3 regions of the Phytomonospora sp. NPDC050363 genome follow, and region 1 is predicted to be linked to each of the others. Evidence: riboswitches for the same ligand, from Rfam matches in the RefSeq annotation. Region 1 holds a riboswitch; each other region holds the start of a gene.
The links. Region 1 has a riboswitch for cobalamin ahead of AB0I28_RS08925 (peptidase). Riboswitches for the same ligand answer to the same signal wherever they lie in the genome.

Region 1 (9,887 bases):
CATCAACGCGCTCAACGGCGAGATGGTCGCGCTCATGCGCGAGGCCCTCGACCGCTGGGAGAACGCGCCGGGAGTGCGCGCGATCCTGATCACCGGCGCGGGCGAGCGGGGCCTGTGCGCGGGCGGCGACATCCGAGCGGTGCACGCCGACGCGGTCTCGGGCGGGACGGCCTCGCTGGACTTCTGGGCGGCGGAGTACCGGCTCAACGCGCGCATCGCGTCCTATCCCAAGCCGATCGTGGCGTGGATGAACGGCCTGGTGATGGGCGGCGGGATCGGGATCGGCGGCCACGCCGGCGTCCGGCTGGTCAGCGAGCGTTCGCGGCTGGCGATGCCGGAGGTCGGCATCGGCCTGCATCCCGACGTCGGCGGCAGCCGGCTCCTCGCCGCCGCGCCCGGCCTCACGGGTCTGCACCTGGCGCTGACCGGCGGCTCGATCGGGGCCGGGGACGCGATCTACGCCGGACTGGCCGACCACTACATGCCGACGGCGCGTTTCCCGGAGCTCGCCGCCGCGCTGACCGACGGCCGGGTGCCCGCCTTCGGCACCCCTCCCCCGCCGGGCGAGCTCGCGCAGGCGCGCGGCTGGATCGACGAGTGCTACGCCGCCGAGGAGGTCGATGAAATCCTCGACCGGCTGCGCGCCCACCCCGACCCGGCGGCGCGGGCGGCGGCCAAGGAGATCGAGGGCAAGTCGCCGACCTCGCTGGCGGTGACGCTGCGGTCGGTGCGCTCGGCGGCGGCGTTGCCGAGCCTTGAGGCCGCGCTCGACCAGGAGTTCCGCCTGTCCTCGGCGCTGCTGCACACCCATGACCTCGCCGAGGGCATCCGCGCGCAGATCATCGACAAGGACCGCGATCCGCGCTGGAGTCCACCGATGGCCGACCCCGCGTTCGTCGCGTCCTGCTTCGCGCCGAGGGACCGCGAGCTCGGGCTGGCGTGAGACCCCGGCGGGATGCTCCCGCCGGGGCCGTCTCACTCGGGAACCGTCGTCGCTAAGGGGCGACCGTCGGCTGACCGCCGGAACCGAAGGCCCAGCCTTCGACCGAGCCCGGCGCGGGGTTGTAGGAGGTCGCGCCGCTCGTGCTGTAGCTCCAGGTGCCGCCCGGGGCGGCGTGCCAGTACGACCAGTAGGCCGAGGCGGGGGGCGTGTTCACGCACGCCTCGGCGGCCGGGAGCGGCAGTCCGTCGACGCGGCAGATGAAGGCCTTGCCCCAGCGCTGGGTGCCGGTGATGACGAACCCGGCGTCTTCGAGGGCTTCCAGTCCGGTGGCGGGATCGCCGAGCGCGCAACGGGTGTCGACGCTTCCGCCGAACGCGGTGAAGTCGACGACGACGGTGACGCCGGTGGTCCCGGCGCAGGCGGCGGCGTGCGCGGGGCGCGCGGTCGGGTCGGCGGCGATGAGCGCGACCGAGGCGAGCGCGGCGGCGAGCAGGAGCACCGCGCGGCGGGTGAGGGTGGACAGGGTCATGTCGGTGCTCCTTCTAGTGGCAGTACAGGAGGGGGTCGCCGGTGGCCGAGCCGTCGGCGTCGAGGTCGGCGAGGCTGGTCGTGCCGAGGCCGAGGACGGCTTGGGCGGTGGCGCGATTGGCGGTCGACGGGTCGAAGGGCCCGGCCTTGAGGTTGATCGCGCCGCGGGTGGCGATGGTTCCGGTGCAGTCGATCTGGAGGGTCTTGACGAACTGGCGGGCCTTGATCGCCGCGCCGAGGCGTCCGCCGGCGAGCAGGGCCTGGGCGGCCAGGCCGGTGCTGTTGGCGTTCTCGACGCCGAGGTCGCTGAAGGATCCGTTGGGCGACTGGACGCTCGCCAGCCAGCGCAGTCCGGCGCCGGCGTCCGGCCAGCGGCCGACGGCGAGGAGCGCCTGGACGGCGTAGGCGGTGGCGTCGACGCTGCTCGTGCAGGTCGACTCTCCGAACAGCAGCGGGTAGCCGCCGTCGGCGCAGCGGCTGCCGGCGAGGAAGCCGACCGCCGTCGAGGGCGCCCCGGTCGTGGTGCGGTCGAGCGTCAGGATCGCCAGCGACTGGCTGAAGGCGTTGCTGTAGTCGCCCCAGGCCGAGGCGTCGGAGAAGCGGCCGGTGGCCGTCTCCAGGGCGCGCAGGCGGGCTTCGAGGTCGAGGCCGGCGAAGGTGCTGGGGTCGCCGCCGCGGACCTGGACGGCCAGCGAGAGCTTCGCGGTGGCGCCGGCGTAGGACTCGGTGCCCTCGCCGACGTAGCCGCCGGTGACGCCGGGTTCGGCGAGCCAGTCGAGGGCGCGGTCGGCGTGGTCGTCGGCCGTCCCGGTCGCCGCGAAGGCGAACACGGCGTCGAGGGTGAGTCCCTGGTCGGGGTAGGCGACGCCGTCGAAGACGGTCTCGAAGCGTTCGCCGTCGACCATCTGGCGGGCGAGCCAGCCGGCGGCGGCCTCACCGCGGTCGACTGTGGGGGGCGATGCCGCGACGGGCGTGGCGGCGAGGACCGCGAGCGCGAGTCCGCCGATGAGGGCGGCGCGCGGCAAGAGGCGGTGTGACATGGGCGTGGTTACGCCTTTCCGGTATGCGGGACCGCGCACCGGTCGTCACGGGCATTGGGGGCGCCTGAGCATCCGGTCGCCGTCCCGCGGACCACGACGGGAAATGGGCGAAGCAGGACGGGCGGGTATTCGGGCTCGCCGCGGTTGCGACCGCGGCCCACCGTTGCGGGTCAGCGCCGGATTTCGACCGGACTTCCCCCGCTACCGTCCTCATTGGAGTTGCAGCAGGCAGTATGGACAGCCGCACGGGGAGTGTCAAGACGGGCCTGAGGGCACGGCCCGAATGTGTGCCGTATCGCTCTGGCGAGCTGGCGCACGGGCGGTCGCCGGCAGTAGACTCCGGTCGCCGGTGATGAGCCGGCGACACAATCGAATCGCGTGTGCGACAAGGGGAAGCCGGTGCGAATCCGGCGCTGACCTGCAACCGTGAGCGGCGAGAGCCGCAAGTCGGAACACCTGCCGTACGCGTGCACTGCTTCTCACTGTCATGGTCTGCGGTGTGGAGCCCGGTAGCCGAGTCTTTCGGGCCCCTGCGGCATTCGTCACGGATGCGCCAGGGGTTCTTTCGTTCCACCGCCCTTCCGGGTCCCCGACGCCGACCGCCCCTCGCGCGTTGAAAGGTGCCCCCGATGCCCGGCAGACCATCCGGCCGAACCCTGGCCATCCTCGGAGCGGGAGCCTCGGTACTCGTGGCCGCCGCCGTGGCCATGTCCCCCTCCGCCCTGGCCGACACCGCCGCCGCCCGCGACGCCGCGACCTGGCAGGCCGGCGAGATCACCGCGGAGGGCCACATCCCCACCGGCTGGGGCACCACGGACTGGGGGCTGACGATCGACACCCTCATCGCCCTGAAGGCCACCGGTGTCGAGAAGGCCACCGCCGACAAGATCACCGCCGCCCTCGAAGAGCGCGCCTGGGAGTACTTCTCCCTCGACCTGTGGGACACCAAGGGCCAGCGCATCGCCGGCGCGGCCGCGAAGGTCCTGTACGCCGCCACGATCTCGGACGCCGACCCGGAGGCCTTCGGCGACTACGACATGCGCCAGGAGGTCCTGGACCTCGTCGCCGGTGCCGACAAGGGCCCCGAGGAGGGCCGGGTCAAGAACAAGGTCACCGACGGCAGCGACTCCAGCAACACCTTCGACCAGTCCCTGGCGATCCTCGGGCTGGCCGGCTCGGGCGACGTGCCGCAGAGCGCCGTCGACTTCCTCATCGACCAGCAGTGCTCCGAGGGCGGTTTCCGCCTGTACCCCTACGCCTTCGGCGGCACGACCGTCAACGGCGACTGCGACGCGCAGGAGAACCCGGTCCTCGACCCCGACTCCACCGGCATGGCCGTGCAGGCGCTCCTCGCCGCCGCCGGGGACGGTGCCGAGGGCGCCGCCGCGGCCGCGAAGAAGGGCGGCGACTGGCTCAAGGAGATCCAGCGCGCCGACGGCGAGTTCGGCGGCTCGGGTCCCACCGAGGCGTCCAACGCCAACTCCACCGGCCTGGCCGGACAGGCCCTGGCCGCCACCGGGCACCAGGCGGAGGCCGACCGGGCCGCCGCGTGGGTCGCCGCGCGCCAGATCACCGCCGCCGACGCCGGTGCGGCGAGCGAGGACGTCGGCACGATCGCCTACAACGACGAGCTGCTCGCCGACGCGAAGGCCAACGGCCTCGACCCGCTCCAGCGCGACACCTGGCGCCGGGCCACCCCGCAGGCGCTGCTGGTGCTCGCGCAGGTCCCGCTGGGCGAGATCGGCAAGACCGACCCGAACCCCGGCGGCTCCGACTCGCCGAGCCCGACGGACCCCACGAGCTCCTCGCCGACGGCGACCGCCACGCCGACCCCCACGGACCCGGCCTCCTCGGCGCCGGTCACCACTCCGGCCACCACGACGACGGTCGGCGTCCCCCCAGGCCCCGGCGGCAACGGCAAGCTCCCGCTGACCGGTTCGAGCCTGCTCATGTTCGGCGGTGCCGCGCTGATCCTGCTGGCAGGCGGCGCGGTGCTGTTCCTCGCCGCCCGCAAGCGCAAGGGGGCGCAAACATCATGAGCACCCCCCGACGCATCCTCCACGCGCTCGCCGCCGTGGCGCTGCTCGCCGGGCTGAGCACGGCGGTCGCGGCATCGCCGGCCTCGGCGGTCGACGGGTCGAAAGGCACGCCCGGCCACTGCCCCGACGCCACCGGCGTCACGGTGGTCATCGACTTCCAGGAGCTCGGCGGGACCACGATCATCCGCTGCGCCCCCGGCGATCAGGCGACCGGGCACGCGGCGCTGAAGAACGCCGGGATCCAGATCACCGGCACCAACCGCTGGGGCGAGGCCTTCGTCTGCCGGATCGAGGGCAAGCCGGGAGCGGCCGACGAACCGTGCATCGACACTCCCCCCGCCACCGCCTACTGGAGCTACTGGCACTCGCCCAACGGCGGGAACTGGACCTACAGCCAGTGGGGCGTGATGAACCGCAAGCCGCCGCAGGGCAGCTTCGAGGGCTGGTCGTTCTCCAAGAACAAGTCGGCGACGAGCAACCCGGCGCCGCGCATCGCCCCGGTGCGGCCCGCGCCGCCGCCCACCGGCGGAAACGACGGTGGCGGTGACGACGGGAACGACGGCGGTGACGACGGCTCCGGCTCGAACGGGTCGGGCTCCCCCGGCGGCGGTGATCCGGCGAAACCCGGCGACGACGAGCCCGGCGCCCCGAAGAAGCCCGGCGAGTCGGGCGCTCCCTCCGCGAGCACCGGCCCGTCCGCGCCCGTCGAGTCCTCCCCGGGCACGGCCGTGCTGCCCACCGAGGCGCCCGGCTGGACCGGGGTCGGCGAGGACGGCATGCAGAACGCGTCGAACGCGACCAGCCGCGGCATCCCCGGCAGCACCCTGGCCGGTATCGCCGTGGTCGCGCTGCTCGCCGTCGGCGGCGGAGCGGTCGCCTGGCGCCGCAAACACGCCCGACGCGGCCAAGAGAGTTGAGCCTCGCCGGACTGTGGCCACCGCTGCCGCGCACCGTTCACCCCGGTGCGTGGTGGCTGTGGTCGCTCGGGCTCGCCACCGCGGCCAGCCGCACCACCAATCCGATCCTGCTGGTCATGATCCTCACGGTGTGCGGCTACGTCGTCGTGCGCCGACGCGGTGACGCGCCCTGGGCGCTGGCCTTCCGGATGTACCTGTACCTGGCCGGGTTCATCGTGACGATGCGGGTGGTCTTCCGGATCGTCTTCGGCGGCGGGCAGGGCGACATCATCCTGTTCACGCTGCCCGAGATCCCGCTGCCGGAGTGGGCGGCGGGCATCCGGCTGTTCGGCGCGGTCGCCGTCGAACAGGTCCTCGGCGGCTTCTACGACGGACTGCGGCTGGCGACGATGGTCGTGTGCGTCGGCGCCGCCAACGCCCTCGCCAACCCCAAACGCATGCTCAAAGCCCTGCCCGGTGCCCTGTACGAGATCGGCACGGCCGTCGTGGTCGCGCTGACGGTGGCGCCGCAGCTCGTCGAGAGCGTCATACGCGTACGGCGGGCCCGCCGCCTGCGAGCCGGCGGGCAGAAGGGCCTGCGTGCGCTGCGCGGGATCCTCATACCCGTCCTCGAAGACGCGCTCAACCGCTCGCTCGCGCTGGCCGCCGCCATGGCCTCGCACGGCTACGGGCGCACCGGGCGGGTGCCGCGAGGGACGCGCCTGCTCACCGGGTCACTGGTCGTCACCGGCCTGCTGGGGGTGTGCGCCGGCCTGTACGGGGTCATGGACGCCTCGACCCCGCCATATATGAGAGCACCCATGCTCCTGGCGGGCCTGGCCGTGGCCACCACCGGTTTCGTCATCGGCGGCAAACGCGTCCGGCGCAGCCGCTACCGCCCCGACCGCTGGCGGCCCGGCGAGTTCACCGTCGCCGCCTCCGGCCTGGCCACCGGTGCGCTGATGTACCTCACGACCCGTGTCGACCCGGCGAACCTCTATCCCTCCCTCAACCCCCTGACCTGGCCCGAGGTCGGCCTGCTGCCGGCCGCGGCGATCCTGGTCGGCGTGCTCCCGGCGTGGCTCGCGCCGCCGCCCGACCTCACGCAGGGCATCGCCGAACCCACCGCCCGCGAGGTGCCCGCGTGATCCGCTTCGAGAACGTGACCTTCTTCCACACCGACGCCCAACGGCCCGTGCTCGCCGAGGTCGACCTGCACATCCCCGAAGGGGAACTGTGCCTGGTCACCGGCCGCACCGGCGCGGGCAAGTCCACGCTGCTCGGCGCCGTCAACGGCCTCGTGCCGCGCTTCACCGGCGGAACGCTCCTGGGCCGCGTCACCGTCGACGGGCAATCCACCGCCGACCACCCGCCGCAGGAGTTCGCCGAACTCGTCGGCGTCGTCGGGCAGGATCCCCTCGCCGGGTTCGTCACCGACACCGTCGAAGACGAGCTCGCCTACGGCATGGAGCAACTGGGCATGGCCCCGGAGGTGATGCGCAAGCGCGTCGAGGAGACCCTCGACCTGCTCGGCATCGCCGAACTGCGCCGCCGCGCGCTGCGCACGCTGTCCGGGGGCCAGCAGCAGCGGGTCGCGATCGGCTCGGTACTCACCTCGCACCCGAAGGTCCTCGTCCTCGACGAGCCGACCTCCGCGCTCGACCCGACCGCCGCCGAGGACGTCCTGGCCGCGATCATCCGCCTCGTCCACGACCTCGGCACGACCGTCCTGGTCGCCGAGCACCGTGTCGAGCGGGTCCTCCAGTACGCCGACCGGCTCGTCCACCTCGACGGCGACGGCCGCGTCCGCCACGGCGAACCGGCGGCGCTGATCGCCGGCAGCGACATCGCCCCGCCGGTCGTGCGCCTCGGGCGCCTCGCCGGGTGGGAGCCGCCGCCGCTGTCGGTGCGCGACGCCCGCCGCCGGGCCGCCGGGCTGCGCGAACGGCTCACCGACCGCGAACCCGCACCGCTTCCCGCCGTCGCCGGCGAGTCACGGCTGACGGCCGAGCGCGTCTCGGTCGCCTACGGGCAGATCATGGCCGTGCGGGCCGTCGACCTCGACCTGCGCGCCGGTGAGGTCGTCGCCCTCATGGGCCGCAACGGGTCGGGCAAGTCCTCGCTGCTGTGGGCGCTGCAAGGCTCCGGGCCGCGCCGGTCGGGGAGCGTCGACGTCGCCGGCACCGACCCGGGCAAGGCCTCGGCGAAGGCCGCGCGCGCCCTCGTCGGGCTCGTTCCCCAGACCGCCGCCGACCTCATCTACCTCGACACCGTCGAGGCCGAATGCCGCCAGGGCGACACCGAGTCGGCGGTCGCGCCCGGAACCTGCCGCGCCCTGCTCGACACGCTCGCGCCGGGCATCCCCGGCGACCGGCACCCCAGGGACCTCTCCGAGGGGCAGAAACTCGCACTCGTCCTGGCCGTGCAGCTGTCCTCGGCGCCTGGCGTGGTCCTCCTCGACGAGCCGACGCGCGGCCTCGACTACCACGCCAAACAGCGCTTCACCGAGACCGTCCGCGCGCAGGCCGCCGCCGGGCGCGCGGTCGTCGTGGCCACCCACGACGTCGAGTTCGTCGCCGGAGCCGCCGACCGCGTGATCGTCATGGCCGAGGGCGAGATCGTCGCCGACGGGCCCACCGCCGAGGTCGTGGTGTCCTCACCCGCCTTCGCGCCGCAGGTCGCCAAGGTCCTCGCCCCACTCCCCTGGCTCACCGTCGAACAGATCGCCGGCGCCCTGAGCGGACAGGAGGCACCCGCGTGAACCGCGTGTCGATCATCGGCATCAACCTGCGCACCGGCTTCGTGCTGACCGTGGCGAGCCTCGCCGGGCTGTCGATGTTCTTCTGGCCCCTGTTCGCCCCGCCCCAGCCGGAGGCCATGGCGCACTCCTCCGACGCGCCCCTGACCTTCCTCATCGCGATGCCGGTGATCCTCGCCGTCGTGCTCGCCGAGATGTCCTCCGGCGGCATCGACCCGAAGGTCCTCGCGCTCCTGGGCGTCCTCTCGGCGGTCAACGCCGGGCTGCGGCCCCTGGGCGCGGGCACCGCCGGCATCGAGACCGTCTTCTTCCTGCTCGTGCTCGCCGGCCGCGTCTTCGGGCCCGGCTTCGGCTTCGCGATGGGCGCGACCTCGCTGTTCGCCTCGGCGCTGCTGACCGCCGGGGTCGGGCCGTGGCTGCCGTTCCAGATGGTGTCCTCGGCCTGGATCGGGCTGGGCGCCGGACTGCTGCCCAAGCGCGTCACCGGCAAGGCCGAGATCGCGATGCTCGCCGCCTACGGGGTCGTGGCCGCCTACGCCTTCGGCTTCATCATGAACATGTGGTTTTGGCCCTTCACCGCGATCGGCACCGGCCTCGGCTTCGATCCGGCCGCCACCCCCTGGGAGAACCTGCACACCTTCTTCGTCTTCACCCTCACCACGTCGAGCTTCGGCTGGGACACCGGCCGCGCCATCACCAACCTCGTCGCGATCCTCCTGGCGGGCCCGGCCGTCCTCGCCGTGCTCCGACGCGCCTCGCGGCGGGCCGCGTTCGGGGCGCCGGTGCGGTTCGAGCCGGCCATCCCGCTACAGAAGGGACCCTGACCTGGGTGTTTGACCCTTCCCGGCGCCGGGTAGGCGACCCGGAGGGCCAACAGGAGGGGAATCACCATGGACTTGCAGGACAAGCGCGTGCTCGCGATCGTGACCAACTACGGGGTCGAGCAGGACGAACTGCTCGTGCCGGCGAAGAAGCTGCGCGAGGCGGGCGCGACCGTGGACGTGGCGGCGGTCGAGTCCGAGGACGTACAGACGCTCGTGGGCGACAAGGACCCCGGCGAGAAGGTCGAGCCGACGCTCACCGTCGGAGAGGCGGACGGATCGGCCTACGACCTGCTGCTCATCCCCGGTGGCACGCTCAACGCCGACGCGCTGCGCCAGGACAACGACGCCGTGGCGCTCGTCAGCACTTTCGCGTCGAGCGGGCGTCCCGTCGCGGCGATCTGCCACGGGCCATGGATCCTGATCGAGGCCGGGGTCGTCGAGGGCAAGACGCTCACCTCCTACCCGTCGCTGCGGTCCGACCTGCGCAACGCGGGCGGGCAGTGGATCGACCAGGCCGCCGTCAGCGACGACACGGGCGGCTGGACCCTGATCACCTCGCGCACGCCCGACGACCTCGGGGACTTCGTCGAGGCCATCGGCAAGGCCCTCGCCTAGCTCAGGCGGCGAGCACGTTGTCGCGCCGCGATCGGCGGGCACGGGTGACCAGCAGGACGGCGTCGACGATGAACAGCACGAAGGCGACGTTCATGAGCAGGCCGAAGGGCATGCCGGGGATGTAGAAGCGCGCGCCCTCCCACAGGTCGGGGGCGCCGTCGCCCCACCATCCGCTGTCGGCGGCGGCGAAGTAGACGGCGCATGAGCTCGGGATGAGCATGACCGCGCCGACGACCCCTGCCCT
Region 2 (9,887 bases), on a different contig from region 1:
GCGTGCCCGCCGAGGCGCGGGTCGAACTTGCGCAGGACGAGCCGGTCAGGGTCGTTGCGGCGATTCTTGCGTGTCACGTAGGTGTAGCCCGTCCCCGCGGTGCTGCGGAGCTTCACGATCGCGCGAATGTCACCAGAAGCCATGGTCACCCTCCTTGAAAAGCTATGCATAATGATAATCATTATCAATACCTGCTTATTCCCAGGAGGCTCGCATGACCACCACCGGACCCGCCGCCCCGCCCCGGCCGACGACCCCCACCCCCGTGACACGCACCCCCGTCACCGTCCTCGCCGGCTTCCACGCCCACGCCACCACCGCCGTCGCCGACCGCCTCCTGAACGCCGAACCCGAACTGCTCCTCGTCGGCCACGACCTCACCGCACTCGCCGACGGTGTCGTCCGCCGCCGGATCCGCGACTCCTCCGGCATCCTCGAAGAAGGGGAGACCCGCCTCACCCACGGCTGCGGCACCTGCGCCATCCGCGAGGACCTCGTGCCGGTCCTGATGCGCCTGGCCCGTGACCACCCCGGCAGGCCACTGCTCGTCGAGCTCCCGGAGACCGTCGAACCCCAATCCGTCGCCGAAGCCTGCGCCCACCTCCACGTCGACGGCACCCCGGCGGCCGAGGTCATCCGGGTCGACTCCTGCACCACTGTCCTCGACGCTCTCAGCCTCCGAGGCGACCTCAGCAGCGTCGACGACATCGCCCGCCGCCGCCGCACCCCCGTCGAGGACACACGCGGCGTCGCCGAGGTCGTCGTCCGCCAGATCGAGTACGCCGACACCGTCCTCCTTCACGGCGAAGCCGCCGGCGGCGCCTACGAAACCGCCCGCCTCGGTGTGCTGGCCCGCAGGCTCGCACCCTGGGCCGCCCACCCCGAACCCTCCGACGACCACGGCCTGGCCGCCGCGATCCTGCGCACCGGCCGCCACGACCCGCGACGCCCGCCGGGCCCGGCCCGCGCGCTCGCCGGGCTCACCCTGGGCGTGCACGCACCCTTCGAGGACTGCGGGGTCATCTCGATGCTCTTCGCCGCCCGCAGGCCCTTCCACCCCGAGCGGCTGCACGCGCGCCTGGATGAGATCGCTTACTCGGCCCTCCGTGCACGCGGACACCTCTGGCTGGCCACGCAGCCCGACACCGTCGTCGCCTTCGAAGCCGCCGGCGGCGGCATCGCCATGGCTTCTCTGGGACCGTGGCTCGACGCGGTCCCGGTGGAATCCCGGGAAGCGCACAGCGCCGTCCGCCGTGTCGCCGCCGCGCTCGACTGGGACCCCTACTACGGCGACCGGGGAAACTCGCTGGCCTTCATCGGCGAGGGTTTCGACGTCGACGAGCTGCGGGTGCGACTAGAGGACTGCCTGCTGACCGACCTGGAACTCGCGGAGGGCGAGGATGCGCGCAGGGCTTGGAGCGACCCCTTCGCCGGCTGCTTCCCGTCACATCCGTGAGCGGACGTCCCCGGCGAGTTCGAAGGTCTCCTCGTCGAACAGGACGAGCCGGGCACTCTCGACGGAGGTGGGCGTGGTGTCCATCGCGTCGAGGGCCACCCGGATCGCGTCGTCGGGCGGCCAGCCGAAGATCCCCGCCGAGATGAGCGGAAAGGCGATCGTGCGCGCGCCCAGCTCGTCGGCGACGGCGAGGCCGCGCACGTAGCAGGACCGCAGGAGGTGGGTCTGGTCCTCGTCGGGCCAGTAGTGGGGGCCGACGGTGTGGATCACCCAGCGGGCGGGTAGTCGGCCCGCCGTCGTGGCGACGGCCTCGCCGGTCGGCAGGCCCTTGCCGTACCGCGACCGCCGCAGTTTTTCGCACTCGGCGAGGATCGCGGGGCCTCCGGCGCGGTGGATGGCGCCGTCGACTCCTCCGCCGCCGAGCAGGGAGGAGTTGGCCGCATTGACGATCGCGTCGGTCTTCTCCGCGGTGATATCGCCCTGTACGAGTTCCACGCGCACGATTGCCTCCTCACCGTGATGGACGGCACCATGCTCCCACGGCCCCGCGCGACTAACCTGATCATGGCGCTGGTGCGCCGGCGACCGCCCGGTCCCGGCGCCGAGAGGGAACCCGGTGGAAGTCCGGGGCTGCCCCGCAACGGTCAACGCGCATTGCGCCGTGAGCCCGATACCTGCCCGCGCCCCGCGCGCGACCGCGTGCGCGGTGACCGCCGGTCTCGCGGGTGGGCCGAACGGGAGCGCGAACCCCTCGTGCCCTGTCCCGCCCTCGTTCGACGGTCGGCGTCCGTTCGCGAGGGAAGGAACGAGCATGACCACATTGGACCGGCCGGATGCCGCGGGGACCGCGCGTCCGCCCTCGGCCTCCCGGGTCACCATGTCGAGCATCATGGGCCCGCAGGACACCAACCTCATGGGAACCGTGCACGGCGGGGTGATCCTCAAGCTCATCGACTCCGTCGCCGGCGTCGTCGCCGCACGGCACAGCGAGGGACCCGCCGTCACCGCCTCCATGGACGAGACGGCCTTCCTGGTGGCCGTGCGGGTCGGGGACGTCGTGCACGTCGACGCCCAGATCACCTGGACCGGGCGCAGCTCCATGGAGGTGGCGGTCAAGGTCACCGCCGACCGCTGGGACGAGTCGGTGCCCGCCACCACCGTGGCCACCGCCCACCTGGTGATGGTCGCCGTCGACGACACGGGAAGCCCTCGCCCGGTCCCGCCGCTCGTGATCGGCTCGGACGCCGACGTCCGCCGCTCGCGGGAGGCCGAGATCCGTCGCACGCACCGGCTCGCCCTGCGCTCCGCCCTTCGCGACGCAGCCGAGGCTTGAGGGGACCGGTCCGCCCCGGACGGTGGGGTCGTGGCGGTTCGCCCGGGGCAACTAAGATCCCGCCATGACCGATCCCCAATGGCAGCAGCAGGGACAGCCCTATCCGCAGTACGGGCAGGAGCCCCCGCCGCAGGGACAGCCCGGGCCGCAATGGGGCCAGCAGCCTCCCGCGCAAGGCCAGCCGCAGGCCGGCGGCTGGCCCGCACAGCCGCCCCCGCCCGGATACCAGCCCCAGCCGGGCTACCCACCCGGGCCCCAGCAGGGTTTCCCCGGACAGCCGGGCTGGCCCGCAGGCCCCGGGCTGCCTCCGGCCGCACCGAAGCGGACCGGCCTGATCGTCGGGGCGGTCGTCGGAGCGGTCGTCCTGGTCGCCGCCCTCATCATCGGCGGCGTCGCACTGTGGTCGGGCGGCGCCGACGAGCGCAGCGGTGGGGGAGGCGCGCCCACAGCGGCGGTGGAAGGACACGGCGTCGTCGTCGGCGAGGGTCCCGTCAAGGTCGAGATCTGGCTGGACTTCCAGTGCCCGCCTTGCGGGGAGTTCCACGCCAACGCGGGTAAGACACTGCGAGAGTTCACCGCGGCGAACCGGATCACGGTCGTCTACCACCCGCTGAACTTCCTGGACTCCATGTCCACCGACGAGTACTCGACGAGGGCCGCGTCGGCGTCGGTGTGCGCTGCCGACCAGGGTGAGTTCGAGGCCTACGCCGACTTCCTGTTCACCAGCCGGCCCGTCGAGGGCGGCCCCGGCCTCTCCGACGAGGAACTGGTCCAGGGCGGAACCCCCATCGGCCTCGCGGACCCGTTCGCGGACTGCGTGCGCACGACGAAGTACGCCGACTGGGTCGAGACCGGCACCACCGAGTCCGGCGTCGGCGCGGTTCCCACCGCCACGATCGGCGGCTCGCCGGTCGCCGACATGACCAACTTCGTCACGGCCCTCGAAGCCGCCGCCTAGGGCTTGACCGGTGGGTCCCGTGGGAGCCGCAGCCCTCGGTGACCCACCGACTCGCCCCTAACCCAGCCGCAGGCCGCGCGGTGTCTCCCGGAAGCCCGCGGCGGCCAGGGCCGCGCCGAGCACCGTCCCCGCGACGGGTTCGCCGTCCCCGCGCTCGACCGCGAGGGATCCGAGCCCACCGCGGCGGACGGTGTCCACCAGCGCCACGGCCGCCGCGCCGAGCACGCGCTCGTCCTCCGTGTACGACAGCATTGTGCGGCCGCCGCGTTCGACATAGAGCGCGAGTTCGCCGCCGGCCAGGACCACCAGCGCTCCCGCGCGGCGACCGGGCCGGTGCCCTCCGCTGCCGTCGGCGACGGTCTCCCGCGCGTCCGGCCAGGACAGGCCCGCCCCGAAGGGGTTCGCCGGGTCGGTCGCGGCGAGCACGACGATCTCGTCCCCGCCGGGAAGCGCACACGCGCGCAGGCGGTCGACGGCGCCCGGCTCGGCGAACTGCGCCGCGCCGAGGCCCGCCACGAAGTAGCCGCGCCGGACCGCGCCCCTGTCCTCCATGGCCGAGAGCACCGGATAGAGGCCGACGGTCGTCTCCCGGACGAGGACGCCGTGCCGGTCCAGCGAGGCGGCCGCCCGTGCGTGCAGACGCCGGGTCGGGTCGGTGTCGCGTTCGGGAAGCCGTTGCCAGCGACCGGTCGCCGTCGGCGGAGACGTCCTGGGAACGCGGCCGGTCCGGCGGGCCAGTGGGAAACCCGGTCGCACGCGTCTCGAACGCGGCGGGCTCGGCCGGGACTTGTGCGCACCCGCGCCCGACAGCAGCGTGCGCAACGGTGCCAGGGAGTCGTTGGTGATCCATCCCGACCACACCAGGTCCCACAGCACCGAGACGAGGGTGGCGTCGTCCTCGGCGTCCACGGTCTCGGAGAGGTCGCGGAAGAACCTGGCCTGGCCGAGCGCGTCCAGCACGGCCTCGTGCAGATCGCTCGACACCGCCTCCGGGTTCGGTTCGGGCAGCAACAGTTCGGCGGAGTCGGCGTAGGCGAGGGTGACCCAGCCGTCATTGGCCGAGATCGAGGCGGATCCCGCCCACAGCAGTTCACCGGACGACGTCAGCTCGTCGAGGAAGACCGGCGTGTAGTCACCGACCCGGGCGGGCAGGATGAGGCGTTCCAGCGCCGAGGCGGGCACCGCGACGCCCTGCAACTGCTCGACGGCCGCCGCCACCGCGTCCACTCCCATCGCATCGGCTCCGACGCCCTGCCAGCCGGGCAGGAAACGGGCGTAGGCGTTCGGTGGGACCGGCGCGATCTCGGCCCGCAGTGCCGCGAGGCTGCGGCGCTTGAGGAGCCGCAGCACTTCCACATCGCACCACTGCGGCTCGTCCTCGGTGAAGGAGCCGTGCGCGAGGGCACCGGCCGCCGCGAGCCCGCGCAGCACCGGCTCGGCCTTCTCCTCGGGGACACCGAAACGCGTGGCGCAGGCCGCGGTCGTGAAGGGCGTGTTCGTGCGCGCGTAGCGCGAGACGAGGTCGCCCCAGGGGGCGGCGATGGGGGCCAGGAAGGCTTCGGGGACGTCGGTGAAGGCGACCTCAAGGGCCTGCGCGTACCGCCCGGCGTCCTCGGCGACGATCCAGCGCATGTCCCCGGCGACGGGCACGGCGACGACCCGCCCGGCGTCGGCGAGTTCGGCGAGCCATTCCGGATCGGCGCCTCTGGCGGCGATCTCCTCGGCGGACAGGTCGCCGACGACGCGCAGCAGTTCGACGACGTCCTCGGCGTCGCGGAGCCGTTCGGCGCCGGTCCACTGGAGCCACCCGGAGGCTTCGGCGACGACGGCCGGGTCGAGCAGTTCGGTGTGCTTGACCTCGCCGAGGAGTTCGGCGAGCAGGGTCGAGTCGACCGCGAGGGCGTTGGCGCGGCGTTCGGCGACGGGGGTGTCCTCGGAGTAGAGGTTGCCCGCGACGTAGGCGAACAGCAGGGACCGTGCGAAGGGCGACGGCCGCTTGGTCTCCACGTCCACGAGGCGGGTCGTGCGGCCGGCCAGGTCGCGCATGAGACCGGTGAGGGCGGGCAGGTCGAAGAAGTCCTCGACGCACTCGCGGGCGGCCTCGGCGGTGACCGGGAAGTCCTCGAACTCGCGGGCGACGCCGAACAGCTGCGCGGCCCGCTGCCGCTGCTGCCACAGGGGCTGGCGGCGGCGGGGGTCGCGGCGGGGCATCAACAGTGAGCGCGCGGCGCATTCGCGGAAGCGCGCGGAGAACAGCGTGGAGTTGGCCAGCTGCCCCGTGACCAGCGCGGCGATTTCGTCGGGGTCGAAGGCGACGAGCTCGGCGCGAGGCGGCTCGGGCATGTCGGGCAGCCGCAGCATGATCCCGTCGTCGGTCGGCAGCGCCTGGGCGTCGACTTTGTACAGTTCGCTGATTCGGGCGGCGATGGCCAGCGACCAGGGGCCGTTGACGGGTTTGCCGAGCAGGGAGTGCACGGCCAGGCGCCAGTCGCCCAGTTCGTCGCGGAAGCGCTCGACGATGACCGTGCGGTCGTCGGGGACGGCGCCGGTGGCCTCCCGCTGACCGGCCAGGTAGGACTCGAGGTTCGACACCGCGTACCCGTCGAGTTCCGGCCAGGACCCGTCGCCGGCCGTGGCCGCGCGCAGCCGCCGCCCGATGGCCAGACCGAGTTCGGCGGGGCGGCCGATGTCCTCGCCCTTCCAGAAAGGCATGCGGGCGGGCTGTCCCGGGGCGGGGGTGACCAGGATCCGGTCGGGGTTGATCTCCTCGATCCGCCAGGTGGACGCGCCGAGCACGAACACGTCCCCGACCCGCGACTCGTAGACCATCTCCTCGTCGAGCTCTCCGACGCGCGAGCCGGTGCCGCCCTCCAGCAACGAGACCGGGTAGAGCCCGCGGTCGGGGATGGTCCCGCCGGAGGTGACGGCCAGCCGCTGCGCGCCGGGGCGCGCGGTCAGCACGTCGGTGCGGCGGTCCCACACCAGCCTGGGGCGCAGGTCGGCGAAACCGGTCGACGGATAGCGCCCGGCGAGCATGTCGAGCACGGCCGTCAGCGCGGCGTCCGGCAGCGCCCGGTACGCCGAGGCCCGCCGGACCAGTTCGGCCAGGCGCGGCACCGGCCAGGGATCCATCGCGACCATCGCGACGATCTGCTGCGCGAGCACGTCGAGGGGATGCTTGGGGGCGTGGGCGCGTTCGAGCGCCCCGGCTCCCATCCGCTCGGCGACCACGGCGCTGACGAGCAGGTCGCCGGGATGGGTCGGGAGGACCACGCCCCGCGAGACCGCCCCGACCTGGTGCCCGGCGCGGCCGACTCGCTGGAGCCCCGAGGCCACCGAGGGCGGTGCGCCGATCTGGACGACGAGGTCCACCGCGCCCATGTCGATGCCGAGTTCGAGGCTGGAGGTCGCCACCACGGCGGGCAGCGTGCCGGCCTTGAGCGCCTCCTCGACGTACTTGCGCTCCTCGCGCGACATGGAACCGTGATGCGCCCTGGCCACCACCGGCGGAGCGCTCGCGGACTTGGGGGACTGGGCGGTCAGCTGGCCCTGGATCGCCGGTGGCGCGACCATGCCGGTGGCGAGCTCGTTGAGCCGCCCGCAGAGCCGTTCGGCGAGGCCGCGCCCGTTGACGAACACGATCGTCGAGGAGTGCGCCCGGATGAGGTCGAGGAGCCTGCGCTCGACGGCGGGCCACACCGAGGACTTGCTCCCGTCGGGTTCCGGCTCGGGCGCGGTGAGGTCGGCGAGGGGAACCTCGACGGTGACCTCGATCGTCTTGGCGGACGCGGGGCGCACGACCGTCACCGGCGCGGCTCCGCCGAGGAACTCGGCGGCGTGCTCGATGGGCCGCACCGTGGCCGACAGGCCGATGCGCTGCGCGGGGCGCTCCAGCAGCGCGTCGAGGCGTTCGAGGCTCAGCGCGAGGTGCGTTCCGCGCTTGGTCGACGAGACCGCGTGGACCTCGTCGACGATGACCGTCTCGACCGAGCGCAGCGACTCCCGTGCGGCCGAGGTGAGCAGCAGGAACAGCGATTCGGGGGTGGTGATGAGGATGTCGGGCGGCGTTCGGGTGAAGGCCCGGCGCTCGCTGGCGGGGGTGTCGCCGGTGCGCATGCCGACGGCGACCTGCGGCACGGGCGCGCCGGTCGACTCCGCCACCGCGCGGATGCCGTCGAGCGGGCGGCGGAGGTTGCGTTCGACGTCGTAGGCGAGGGCCTTGAGCGGGCTGACGTAGAGCACCCGGCAGCGTCTGGTCGCCTCGGCGGGCCGTGGCTCCGCCGACAGCCGGTCGATGGCCCACAGGAAGGCCGACAGGGTCTTTCCCGACCCTGTGGGGGCCACGACGAGGGTGTTGTCCCTGCGGGCGATGGACGCCCACGCCTCGGCCTGCGCGGGCGTGGGCGCGGCGAACGCCGAGTCGAACCACTGCCTGGTCTCGGCGGTGAAGCCCGCCAGCGGATCGTTGCCCATGACTCGATCATGCCCGCCGGGTACGACATGGTGGGCTTTCCCGGCGCGGAGAGCGCGGCTAGGCTCGGCCGCACCCGTGCCGTACGAAGGTAGGAGTGAGCCATGAGCCTGCGAGAAGACGCCGCCGTGATCTCCGGGGAGCTGGTCGCGCTGCGCCGCGCCCTGCACCGCGAACCCGAGATCGGTCTCGACCTGCCCCGCACCCAGGAGAAGGTCCTCGCCGCGCTGTCGCCGCTCGGACTGGAGATCACCAGGGGCGAGGCGCTGTCCTCGGTCACCGCGGTCCTGCGCGGCGGACGTCCGGGCCCCGTCGTGCTCCTGCGCGGCGACATGGACGCCCTCCCGGTGACCGAACTGGCGGGGGAGGAGTTCACCTCCACCGTCGACGGCGTCATGCACGCCTGCGGCCACGACCTCCACACCGCCGGTCTCGTCGGTGCCGCCCGCCTGCTGGCCGCGCGTCGCGATGAGCTCGCGGGAGACGTGGTGTTCATGTTCCAGCCGGGCGAGGAGGGCTTCGACGGCGCCGGGCACATGATCGCCGAGGGGGTCGTCGAAGCAGCCGGGCGGCCCGCCGACTACGCCTATGGCATCCACGTCACGTCGGGGATGCTGCCGCGCGGGGTGTTCACGTCGCGGCCCGGCCCGCTCATGGCCGCATCGGCGGGATTGTTCGTGCGCGTCATCGGCGAGGGCGGGCACGGCTCTCGCCCCCACGACGCGCTCGATCCGGTCCCCGCGGCCTGCGAGATGGTCACCGCGCTCCAGACCATGCTGTCGCGCCGCATCGACGTGTTCGAGCCGGTCGTGATCACCGTCGGCACCTTCCACGCCGGGACCCGCCGCAACATCATTCCCGACGAGGCCGTCTTCGAGGCCACCGTACGCACCTTCTCCGCCGAGGCGGGCAAGCAGGTCCGCGAGCACGCCGTGCGGATCTGCGAGGGCATCGCCGAGTCCCACGGGCTGCGCTCCGAGGTCCGCTTCGAGGACGAGTACCCGGCCACGATCAACGACGGCGACGAGCACCTCTTCGTCGCCGAGACGGTCCGCGACGTCTTCGGTCCCGAGCGCTTCAGCGAGCTGAAGGACCCGATGATGGGGTCGGAGGACTTCTCCCGGATCCTTGAGCGGGTCCCCGGCGCCTACGTGTTCCTCGGCGCGTGCCGGGACGAGGAGTTCGCCACGGCGCCCAGCAACCACTCGCCTCGCGCCGCCTTCGACGACGGCGTGGTCGCCGACGGCGCGGCGCTGCTGGCCGAACTCGCGATGCGCCGCCTGAATTAGCCGCGTGGACGGCCTCCCGCCGCTCGAAGGGGCGGGAGGCTCAGCCCATGCTGGAGGTCGCGAGCTTCGCCGCGAAGCCGATGAGGACCGCGCCCACGGTCGCCGATCCGGCCGAGGCGAGCTTCTTGCGGCGCCGGAAGGCGCTGGCCAGCCCCGTTCCGGCGAAGATCAGCAGGGTCAGGTAGCTCAGGCTGCAGATCTGCACGATGATGCCGAGGACCAGGAAGGTCAGGGCCGGGTAGGCGTAGTTCGGATCGACGAACTGGGCGAAGAAGGAGACGAAGAAGAGGATCGCCTTCGGATTGAGCAGACTGGCGATCAGCGCGCGCTGAAACGGCCGCTCCTGCCTGCCCTGCGCGACCTCCGGCGGGGCGTCCACC
Region 3 (9,887 bases), on a different contig from region 1:
GCCTCGGCAGCGTCAGCGGCCGGTCGACCCCGGGCGAGCTGACCTCCAGGGTGTAGGCGCCGGTGGCGAACGGGCCGCCGGTCTCCTCGGCCTCGTCGAGCGCCTTCGACACCAGTCGCGACACTTCGGCGACGGCGTCGAGGTTGACGCCGCCCTGGCGGTCGACCAGCAGCCTGACCAGGCTGCGGCGGCCGGCCTTGGACACCTTGAGCTCTTCGAGGTCGTATCCGGCCTCGGCCACGACCGGCGCGATGATCGCCTCGAGCCGATCCGTCGTCGGATCCCCCATTGCCACACCTCCAGCCCGCTAAGAGCCCGCGCGCGGCGGGAACGTCTCATTTGTTGAAGCAGCCTAACTTGCCCCGGCTCGTCACCCACGTCACGGTGCCGCGCGATCGACGGGTCGTCTGGAAAACTGGGTGGGTGCCTGATTCCCCGCGACGCCGTGGCACGTCCCGGCGTGTCGTCCTTCTCGGCGGCCTCGCCGTCCTGTCGGCCGTTTCGACGGCCTGCGCGCCTGGTGAGGCGCATGTCGTCGAGCACGGTCTCGACGGCGCGCTGCTGACCGCGCGCACCCTCCTAGCCCGCTATGACGCGACTCTCGCCGCCGGCGGGGTGGACCGTGTCGAGCTACTGACCACGCTGCGCGCCGACCACGAGGCGCACGCCGCCGAGCTGGCGCTGCACATCGGACCCGGCGCCTCGCGAATCACCGGGGCGGCACCAGCTGAACCCGACACGATGAAGTCGCTGCGGAAGGCCGAGTCGGCGGCCCGCAAGGAAGCCGTCGAGCAGTGCGTGGCCAGCGACGAACCCCAGGCCGCCCGGCTGCTCGCCTCGATCGCGGCGTGCCGCGCCGCACACTGGGAGCTCCTCGGATGAACGAACCCACGCCCGCGCCCGCCGACGGCCTCGCGGCCGGTCTGGCCGCCGAGTACGCGCTGATCTACGCCTACGGAAGGGCCGGTGTGGAGCTCGGCGACAAGGCCGCCCTGGACATCGCCGCCGATGCGGAGAACACCCACCGCGACCTGCGCGACCGGCTGACGGAGTACATGGCGGGGCTCGGGCAGCTGCCCCCGCCGCCGGAGGCGGCCTACACCGTCGTCGATCCGCTGACGAACGAAGGCGAGGCCGTCGCGCTGTTGACCAAGCTGGAGGACGCGACCGCCGCGACCTGGCGGACGGTCGTATCGGCGACAGCGGGCGATGACCGCCGGCACGCCGTCGACGGGCTGTCGAACGCGGCGACGCGGGCGGCGGTGTGGCGACGGTGGCGGGGTGAGCAGAAGGCGGCGGCGACCTTCCCGGGGGCCTGAGGGGCGTGGGTCGGGCGGGGCGGAGGCCGTCCGGGCACACCGAAGGAGCGCGCGCTCGAACGAAACGCGCACTCCCCCAGCACACCCAAAGGGGCCCCAGAATTCACATTACGCGCAGCCTGTGACATATCCACGAGGCTCCATCTCGATCAGCCCGGCTGCCCGGACACCGTCTCCGCCTCTCCCTTCGCGCGCACCGCGGAGTCGGCGCCTGCCCCCGCGCCGGTCGGCGGCACATCCCGCAGCAACCGCACGATGGCCACGGCGACCACCGCCAGGATCACCGCGCTGATCCCCGCCACCAGGTGCAGTCCGCTCACGAACGCCTCCCGTGCCGGCGCCAGCAGCGCCTCCCCCAACCCGGCCGGCAGTTCCCCGGCCACCACCACGGCGTCGGCGAGGCTCTCGCTCGCCTGCTCCGCCGCCGCCTCGGTCACTCCGTCCGGCGGCGTGAACCGCGCGGTGTAGACCGCCGCCGCGATGCTGCCGAGCGCGGCGAGCCCGAACGCGAAACCGAACTGCCCGCCGGTCTCGTTCAGGGCGGCGGCCGAGCCCGCCTTCTCCGGCGGCGTGGCGGCCATGATCAGCTGGACGCCCAGCGTCACGAGCGGCCCGGAGCCCAGGAAGATCAGCGTGAACCCGGCCGCGAGCACGAGCGGCCCGGACGTGGTGTCGGTCCGCGTCAGCATGACCAGCCCGGTCACCGAGACCGCCAGACCGGCGCCGATCAGGTAGGCCGGCCGAAACCGCCTGGCGAGCAGCGGCGACACGATGAACGAGATGGCGTTGGCGATCACGGCCGGCATCATCCACATGCCCGCCTCGAACGGCGAGAGCCCTTCGACCAATTGCAGGTCCTGCGTGATGAACAGCATGAGCGCGCCCATCAGCAGCGTCGCCGACAGCGTGCCGCCCAGCGCGGTACTGAACGAACGGTTCGCGAACAGCCGCAGGTCGAGCAGCGGGTGCTCCAGGCGCCGCTGCCTGCGGGCGAACAGGACCGCGAACAGCACCCCGACGACCAGCGCGGCCATGGGGGGCAGGCTCCCGCCGTTGTGCGCCAGTTCCTTGAGCCCGTAGACGGCCGGCAGGACCGCCGCGAGGGACAGCGCGACGCTGACCAGGTCGAGTTTCCCGCCTCCGGGCGCGCGGAACTCGGGCAGCAGGATGGGGCCGAGCACGAGCAGCAGCGCCATCGCCGGCACGCCGAGCAGGAAGACCGAGCCCCACCAGAACCGGGTGAGCATCGCGCCGCCCACCAGCGGCCCGATCACCGCGCCGGCCGAGAAGCACAGGCCCCAGATCCCGATCGCCAGCCCCATCTGGCGGGCGTCGCGGAACAGGGTGCGGATCAGCGACATGGTCGACGGCGCGAGAACGGCGCCGGCCACGCCCAGCACGGCGCGGGCACCGATCAGCATCGCCGGACTGACCGAGTAGGCCGCCACGACGGAGGCGGCGCCGAAGGCCGCGGCCCCGATCAGCAGGAGCCGCCGCCGGCCGATCCGGTCGCCGAGCGTGCCCATGGTGATCAGGAATCCGGCGAGCATGAAACCGTAGACGTCGGTGATCCACAGCTGCTCGACGCCGTCGGCGCCGAGGTCGGCCGTCATGTGAGGCAGGGCGAGGAGCAGCACGTACACGTCGATGGAGACCAGCAGCGTCGGCAGGGCGAGCACCGCCAGCGCGATCCATTCGCGCCGGCCGGCCCTCGCCGGGATCGAGTCGTTCATGAGCGTCCTTTCCGAATGCGGGACGGGTGTCACCGATCTGTCGGGGCGGGTGATCACTTCTCGACATCCGGCGCGGAGAAATTCTCGGCGCGGGTGCGCCACCGTCCTCTGTGCACACCCCGTCCCCGGCCCCACCAGCCCTCCCGCGCGGCACCGAAGCGGGCCTCCTGGAACCCCTTGGCGCCCTACCTCACATGCGCCACGCCCGAACATCTTGGGGTCCACATTTCCCACTACCCCAACATGTAGTCTGTTCCACGCCAACGGTTCACGGGAAGCCACCTGCTTCCCGTGAGGCAACAGGGAACCCGGTGAGAGTCCGGGACTGTCCCGCAACGGTGAGCGGCCCCGCCGCGAGTCCGGAGACCTGCCGCTGGCGCGCGCGCCGACGGCGCGTGCCGCTCCCCGGTCTCGTGGACAGGACCGCAGCGAACGCGTGCGCCCGTCCCGGCGTGCGTCGTCCGCCTCGTCCGCGTCCACCGGAGAGCGATCGGATCGACGTACGCGAGGAGGCCGTCTCGTCATGGCAATCACCACCGTGAGCTTCACCGGGGACGCCGGAACCGCCGAAGCGGCACCGGCCCTCCACACCCGCATCTTCGTGGCGGCCGAGGGACTGCCCGACACCGAACCGGCGCGAGTCGTCCGCGCCGTCGAGACCGGCCGGGCGCCCGGTTCGACCGAGGCCGAGGACCTCGAACTCGCCGTCCGGGCCGCGGCGGCCCTGATCGGCACCGACCCGCAGTACTCGCGGCTGGCCGCGCGGCTGCTGGCGCACGTGATCCACGACGAGGTGGCCGGCGGCGGGCTGCGCTCCTTCGGCGATTCGGTCGCCGAGGGACACCGCCTGGGCCTGCACAACACCGAACTGGCGGCCTTCGCGGCGGCGAACACCGCCGCACTGAACTCCCTTGTGGACGACGCCGCCGACGACCGCTTCGGCTATTTTGGGCTCCGCACCGTCTACGACCGCTATCTCCTGCGCCATCCCACGACCCGCAAGGTCATCGAGACCCCGCAGTGGTTCCTGCTTCGTGTGGCCGCCGGCCTGTCCTCGACGGTGGAGGAGGCGGCCGAACTCTACGGATTGACCAGCCGTCTCGCCTACCTGCCGAGCTCGCCGACCTTGTTCAACTCCGGCACGGCCCACCCCCAGTTGTCGTCCTGCTTCCTCCTCGACTCCCCGCGTGACGAGCTGGAGGCCATCTACGGCCGCTACACCGACATCGCGCGCCTTTCGAAGTTCGCCGGCGGCATCGGCGTCTCCTGGACCCGCGTCCGCTCGCGCGGCTCGCTCATCAAGGGCACCAACGGCAACAGCAACGGCATCGTCCCGTGGCTGCGGACGCTCGACTCCTCCGTCGCCGCGGTCAACCAGGGCGGCCGCCGCAAGGGCGCGGCCTGTGTCTACCTGGAGCCGTGGCACGCCGACATCGACGAGTTCCTCGAACTCAAGGACAACACCGGTGACGAGGCGCAGCGCACGCACAACCTCAACCTGGCCGTGTGGGTCCCCGACGAGTTCATGCGCCGGGTCGAGGCCGACGCGCCCTGGTCGCTGTTCGACCCGAAAGACGTCCCGCTGCTCACCGACCTGTGGGGTGAGCGCTTCGACGCCGCCTACGCCGAGGCCGAGGCGGCCGGGCTGGCGAGGCGGACGGTCCCGGCGCGGACCCTGTACGCGCGGATGATGCGGACGCTGGCGCAGACCGGCAACGGCTGGATGACCTTCAAGGACGCCGCCAACCGCGCGAGCAACCAGACCGCGCGCGAGAACAACGTGATCCACCTGTCGAACCTGTGCACCGAGATCCTGGAGGTCACCGACAACGACACCACGGCAGTGTGCAACCTGGGTTCGATCAACCTGTCGGAGCACGTCGCGGCCGATGGCGTGGACTTCGCGGCGCTGGCGCGCACGGTCCGCACGGCGGTGAGGTTCCTCGACCGGACCATCGACCGCAGCTACTACCCGACCGACCCGGCGGGCGCGAGCAACCGGAAGTGGCGTCCGGTGGGCCTGGGCGTGATGGGGCTGGCCGACGTCTTCTTCAAGCTGCGGCTGCCCTTCGACTCGCCGTCGGCCAAGGAGCTGTCGACGCGGATCGCCGAGGAGATAGCGCTCACCGCCTACGAGACCTCGGCCGAGCTGGCCGAGCGCCTCGGCCGCCACCCGTCGTACCCGGACACCCGGGCCGCCGACGGCGTCCTGCACGTCGACCACTTCCCGCAGGCCGTGATCGCCCAGCCGGAGCGGTGGGATGCTCTGCGCGCCAAGGTCTCCCGCACCGGACTGCGCAACTCGCTGCTCATCGCGATCGCCCCGACGGCGACGATCGCGGCGATCGCGGGCAGCGCCGAGTGCATCGAGCCGGTGGTGTCCAACGTGTTCAAGCGCGAGACGCTGTCGGGCGAGTTCCTCCAGGTCAACCCGTACCTGATCGCCGAGCTCAAGCGGCTCGGGCGCTGGAACGACGCCACGCGCGGGGCGCTGCTGGGGTCGGAGGGCTCGGTACAGGACTTCGACTGGCTGCCCGCCGAGCTGAAATCGCTGTACCGCACGGCGTGGGAGCTGCCGCAGAAGGCACTGATCGACCTGGCCGCGGCGCGCACGCCGTTCATCGACCAGAGCCAGTCGCTCAACCTGTTCATGGCCGCCCCGACGATCGGGAAGCTGTCGTCGATGTACGCCTACGCGTGGCGCGAGGGCCTCAAGACCACGTACTACCTGCGTTCCCGTCCGGCGACGCGGATCCAGCAGACCACGGTGGCCGCCGAGCGTCCGGCGTCGATCGTGGAGCTGCCGCGGTTCACCGCCGACGAGGCCGTCGCCTGCTCCCTGGAGAACCCCGAGGTCTGCGAGGCGTGCCAGTGACATCCCACCACGACGACGTCAGAGAGGAACACCGGTGACCGTCCCCCACCAGCGAAACCAGCAGATGCTGCTCGACCCGGGCATGGACCTGACCCTGCGCCCGATGCGCTACCCGGACTTCTACGAGCAGTACCGGGCGGCGATCCGCAACACGTGGACGGTCGAGGAGGTGGACCTCGCCGCCGACGTCTCCGACCTCGCCAAGCTGACTCCGGGCGAGTACCACCTGGTCAAACGGCTCGTGGCCTTCTTCGCCACGGGCGACACGATCGTGGCCAACAACCTGGTCTTGAACCTGTACAAGCACGTCAACGCCCCCGAGGCGCGGCTGTACCTGTCGCGGCAGCTGTTCGAGGAGGCCGTGCACGTCCAGTTCTATCTGACGCTGCTGGACACCTACCTGCCCGACCACGAGGACCGGGTGCAGGCGTTCTCGGCGATCGAGCACATCCCGTCGATCAAGGAGAAGGGCGACTTCTGCTTCCGCTGGATCGACTCGATCGACAGTCTCGACCAGCTGAGCACGGCCGCCGACCGGCGCTCGTTCCTGCTCAACCTGATCTGCTTCGCGGCGTGCATCGAGGGCCTGTTCTTCTACGGCGCCTTCGCCTACGTGTACTGGCTGCGCTCGCGTGGGCTGCTCGACGGTCTGGCGACGGGCACGAACTGGGTCTTTCGCGACGAGTCGATGCACATGAACTTCGCGTTCAGCGTCATCGACACCGTGCGCCGCGAGGAGCCGGCCCTCTTCGACGAGGAGCTGACCGCGCAGGTCACGAGGATGCTGGAGGAGGCCGTGGACTGCGAGGCGAACTTCGCCGCCGACGTGTGCGGTGAGGGCCTTTCGGGGATGAACACCGCCGACATGCGCCACTACCTCGAGTACGTCGCCGACCAGCGGCTGGCGCGCCTGGGGATGCCGGCACGGTTCGGGTCGGCCAATCCCTTCGACTTCATGGCGCTGCAGGACGTGCAGGAGCTGACGAACTTCTTCGAGCGGCGCGTCTCGGCCTACCAGGTCGCCGTGTCGGGTCAGGTCAGCCTCGACGAGGACTTCTAGGAAACGCTCCGGCGGCCCGCGCGCGACCCGCGCGCGGGCCGCCGCGTCAATTCCGCGTCAAGACGGCTGTCGAGGTCCTGACAGTCCCATCGATGTCGGCGCAGGTCACAGCCTCGCGAAGCGTTTTCGGGACACTGTGGACGCCGTCGCGCGGGCATACCGTCGGCTTATGGAGACCCTCGGGAAGAAGACACAGAACCGCCGGACTGTGCTCGTCATGGCGGTCCTCACCCTGCTCGGCTACGTCGTCTACGTCGCGGCCTATCAGCCGACTCCCTTCGACAGGTTCCAGGCCGCCGACCCTCGCGGGGCGTCGGCCTGCCGCGGCCTTCAGCACTGGCTCGACGAGGGCGGAACGCCGGTGTGGGTGCCGCGGATGAACGCCATCGGCTACAACGCGTCTCTCGCCAGGACCCCTGCGATCAGCCGGACCTCCGGGCTCATCGAGGACGACGAGCGCTTCGCCGCCTTCCGCGACGGCGCGGTGCAAGACGAGTACCGCTTCTACGGCTACGGTCGCGGACGCGACTACGCCGACGACCTCGCCTCGCTCGACCTGGCCTGCGCGGCACAGGGCATCGACATGCCCGCCTATCACGCGCTCGTGTGACGCGAGAGGGCCGCGTACCGCATCGGCACGCGGCCCGCCCCGGCGAGCCCTAGTCGCGCGCCGCCGAGGGCCCGGCGACCCGGCCGGCGAGAACGAGGCCGACCACCGCGAAGAGCGCCGAGATCGCGTAGACGGCGATGAAGGCGGTCGGACCGGGGCGGGTGACCAGCGCGGCGAACAGGGCGCCGACGATGGCCAGCACGGCGGCCGAGGCCAGCGAGTCGGCGAGCTGGAGGCTCGCGGAGTTGGCTCCGGCCTCGCCGGGGGCCGAGGCTTCGAGGGTGAGCACCGACAGGGTCGGGTAGGCCATGCCCATGCCGAACCCGGCGGCCGACCAGCCGGCCATCGCCAGCGCGACCGGCACGGCGGGGATGAGCGCCAGGCTCACCACGACCACGCCGAGAAGGATCCCGGCCATGCCCAGGCGGACGATCGCCGCGCGGCTCAGCCGGATGTTCGGGCGGCTCTGGGTCCAGGAGCCGAAGGACCAGAAGAGCGCTCCGACGGTCAGCGCGAGACCTGCCATGGCGGGCGACAGTCCGCGCTCGCGGGAGAGCATGAGCGGGATGAACACGTCGGCGGCGGCGAAGGCCGCGCCGGCCAGGCCGCGCATCATGATCGTGGCGGGGAGCCCGCGCTGGAAGCTGAAGGAGCCGCGCGGGAGCAGGCGCGGCACGGCCGCGGCGAGCACGGCGAGGGCGGCGGCCATGACGGCGACGGCGAGCAGTCCGGTCTGCTGTCCGCCGTACTGGAAGAGCAGCGCGCCCCCGGCGGCGGCGACGGCCCAGGCGACCTTGGCCATGGCGGCCTTCGAGCGGCCGCCGGTGCGTTCGGCGGCGGGAGTGGTCATGCCGCGCAGGGCGGGCCGGACGAGAAGCGCGGCCGGGACGGCGAGCAGCGGCACGGCGAGGAAGACCCAGCGCCAGTGGAGTTGCTCGACGATGATCCCGGTGAGGGCGGGGCCGACGATGGACGGCACCACCCAGGCCGCGGCGAAGGCGGCGAAGATGCGCGGATGGAGCTCCTTGGGGAAGGCGCGGCCGACGACGACGTAGAGGGACACGCTGAGCATGCCGCCGCCGAGGCCCTGCACGACGCGCCCGCCGATGAGCGTCCACATCGTCGTGGCGGTCCCGGCGAGGATCAGGCCGACGACGAAGAGCGCGACGCCCGTCCACATGGGATGGGCGGGGCCGGAGCGGTCGTTCCACAGGCCGGAGACGACCATGCTGACGACGCCGGCGGCGAGCGTTCCCCCGAAGGCGAGGGCGTAGAGGCCGATGCCGTCGAGGGCCTTGGCGACGGTGGGCATGGCCGTGCTGACGGCGAGGGCCTCGAAGGCGATCAGCGCGGCGAGCGCGATGGAGCCGACGGAGAGGGCTCGGTGCTCGCGGGAGAAGAGGGAGCGGCGGGCGGGCCTGCTCGGGGCTGCGACGGGGGCTGGGGTGGGCGCGTCGGCGGTCACGGTCATGTCGGCAAGCCTCCATCTTCAAGCGCGCTTGAAGTCAACCGGATTCCCGGGGCAGTGGGGAAGGTCTCGCGCCGATCGGGGGCGGCCGCGCGTCGTGGGTCGGAGGCGTTGGAATTCGGGCCGGGATCGGCTGTGCGGCGTACTTAGCAAAGCCGAAACATCGCCGCCAAATCCCCGAAACCGGCGCCGAACAGGCTCAAGACATGACACTGCCGACCCGTGCCGACCAGACCCGTCCGCTGTGGACCGAGCCGGGCCCGCTCACGGGGTACACCGTCGCCGTGACCGCGCAACGTCGCGGCGGTGAGCTGGCGGCGCTGCTGGAGCGGCGCGGCGCCCGGGTGGTCGTGGCCCCGACGCTGCGGATCGTACCGCTGCCCGACGACCACGCCCTGCGGGCGGCGACGATCGAGTTGCTGCGCGATCCGCCGCAGGTGACGGTCGTGACGACCGGGATCGGGTTCCAGGGGTGGATGGAGGCCGCCGACGGCTGGGGGCTCGGCGCGCGGTTGCGCGATGTCCTGGGGCACGGCCGGATCCTGTCGCGGGGACCGCAGGCGCTGGGCGCGATCCGGGCCGCAGGGCTGAGCGAGGACTGGTGGGCGCCCAGCGGGGAGGGCCGCGACATCGTCGAGCGGCTGCGCGCCGAGGGCGTCGCCGGGCGCCGTGTGGCCGTCCAGCTTCACGGTGATCCCAGCGAGGACTATCTGGCGGCCGTGCGCGGCGAGGGCGCCGTCGCCATCCCCGTCCCCGTCTACCGCTGGACCGTTCCCACCGACCTGGCACCCGTGCAGCGCCTCGTCGACGCCATCTGCGCCC

Region 2: it holds a riboswitch for cobalamin, as region 1 does, so the genes downstream of both, AB0I28_RS03480 (acyl-CoA thioesterase) here and AB0I28_RS08925 (peptidase) in region 1, are expected to answer to the same signal.
Region 3: it holds a riboswitch for cobalamin, as region 1 does, so the genes downstream of both, AB0I28_RS35345 (ribonucleoside-diphosphate reductase subunit alpha) here and AB0I28_RS08925 (peptidase) in region 1, are expected to answer to the same signal.

The regions. Positions count from the first base shown of each region.
Region 1 is NZ_JBFAKK010000003.1:173,503-183,389, reverse strand. It holds gene AB0I28_RS08935 (enoyl-CoA hydratase/isomerase family protein) at 1-943, shown strand, start outside; gene AB0I28_RS08930 (hypothetical protein) at 996-1,472, opposite strand; gene AB0I28_RS08925 (peptidase) at 1,486-2,511, opposite strand; cobalamin riboswitch at 2,614-2,771, opposite strand; cobalamin riboswitch at 2,853-2,990, shown strand; gene AB0I28_RS08920 (cell wall anchor protein) at 3,141-4,550, shown strand; gene AB0I28_RS08915 (hypothetical protein) at 4,547-5,467, shown strand; gene AB0I28_RS08910 (CbiQ family ECF transporter T component) at 5,464-6,594, shown strand; gene AB0I28_RS08905 (ATP-binding cassette domain-containing protein) at 6,591-8,207, shown strand; gene AB0I28_RS08900 (ECF transporter S component) at 8,204-9,028, shown strand; gene AB0I28_RS08895 (type 1 glutamine amidotransferase domain-containing protein) at 9,095-9,643, shown strand; gene AB0I28_RS08890 (hypothetical protein) at 9,645-9,887, opposite strand, start outside.
Region 2 is NZ_JBFAKK010000001.1:791,680-801,566, forward strand. It holds gene rpmG (50S ribosomal protein L33) at 1-143, opposite strand, end outside; gene AB0I28_RS03470 (GTP-binding protein) at 215-1,456, shown strand; gene AB0I28_RS03475 (O-acetyl-ADP-ribose deacetylase) at 1,445-1,957, opposite strand; cobalamin riboswitch at 2,011-2,153, shown strand; gene AB0I28_RS03480 (acyl-CoA thioesterase) at 2,268-2,789, shown strand; gene AB0I28_RS03485 (thioredoxin domain-containing protein) at 2,854-3,747, shown strand; gene AB0I28_RS03490 (DEAD/DEAH box helicase) at 3,805-8,220, opposite strand; gene AB0I28_RS03495 (M20 family metallopeptidase) at 8,323-9,507, shown strand; gene leuE (leucine efflux protein LeuE) at 9,548-9,887, opposite strand, start outside.
Region 3 is NZ_JBFAKK010000018.1:126,993-136,879, forward strand. It holds gene rimP (ribosome maturation factor RimP) at 1-289, opposite strand, end outside; gene AB0I28_RS35330 (hypothetical protein) at 424-882, shown strand; gene AB0I28_RS35335 (ferritin-like domain-containing protein) at 879-1,319, shown strand; gene AB0I28_RS35340 (MFS transporter) at 1,469-3,052, opposite strand; cobalamin riboswitch at 3,300-3,442, shown strand; gene AB0I28_RS35345 (ribonucleoside-diphosphate reductase subunit alpha) at 3,576-5,927, shown strand; gene AB0I28_RS35350 (ribonucleotide-diphosphate reductase subunit beta) at 5,992-6,987, shown strand; gene AB0I28_RS35355 (hypothetical protein) at 7,157-7,597, shown strand; gene AB0I28_RS35360 (MFS transporter) at 7,647-9,068, opposite strand; gene AB0I28_RS35365 (uroporphyrinogen-III synthase) at 9,272-9,887, shown strand, end outside.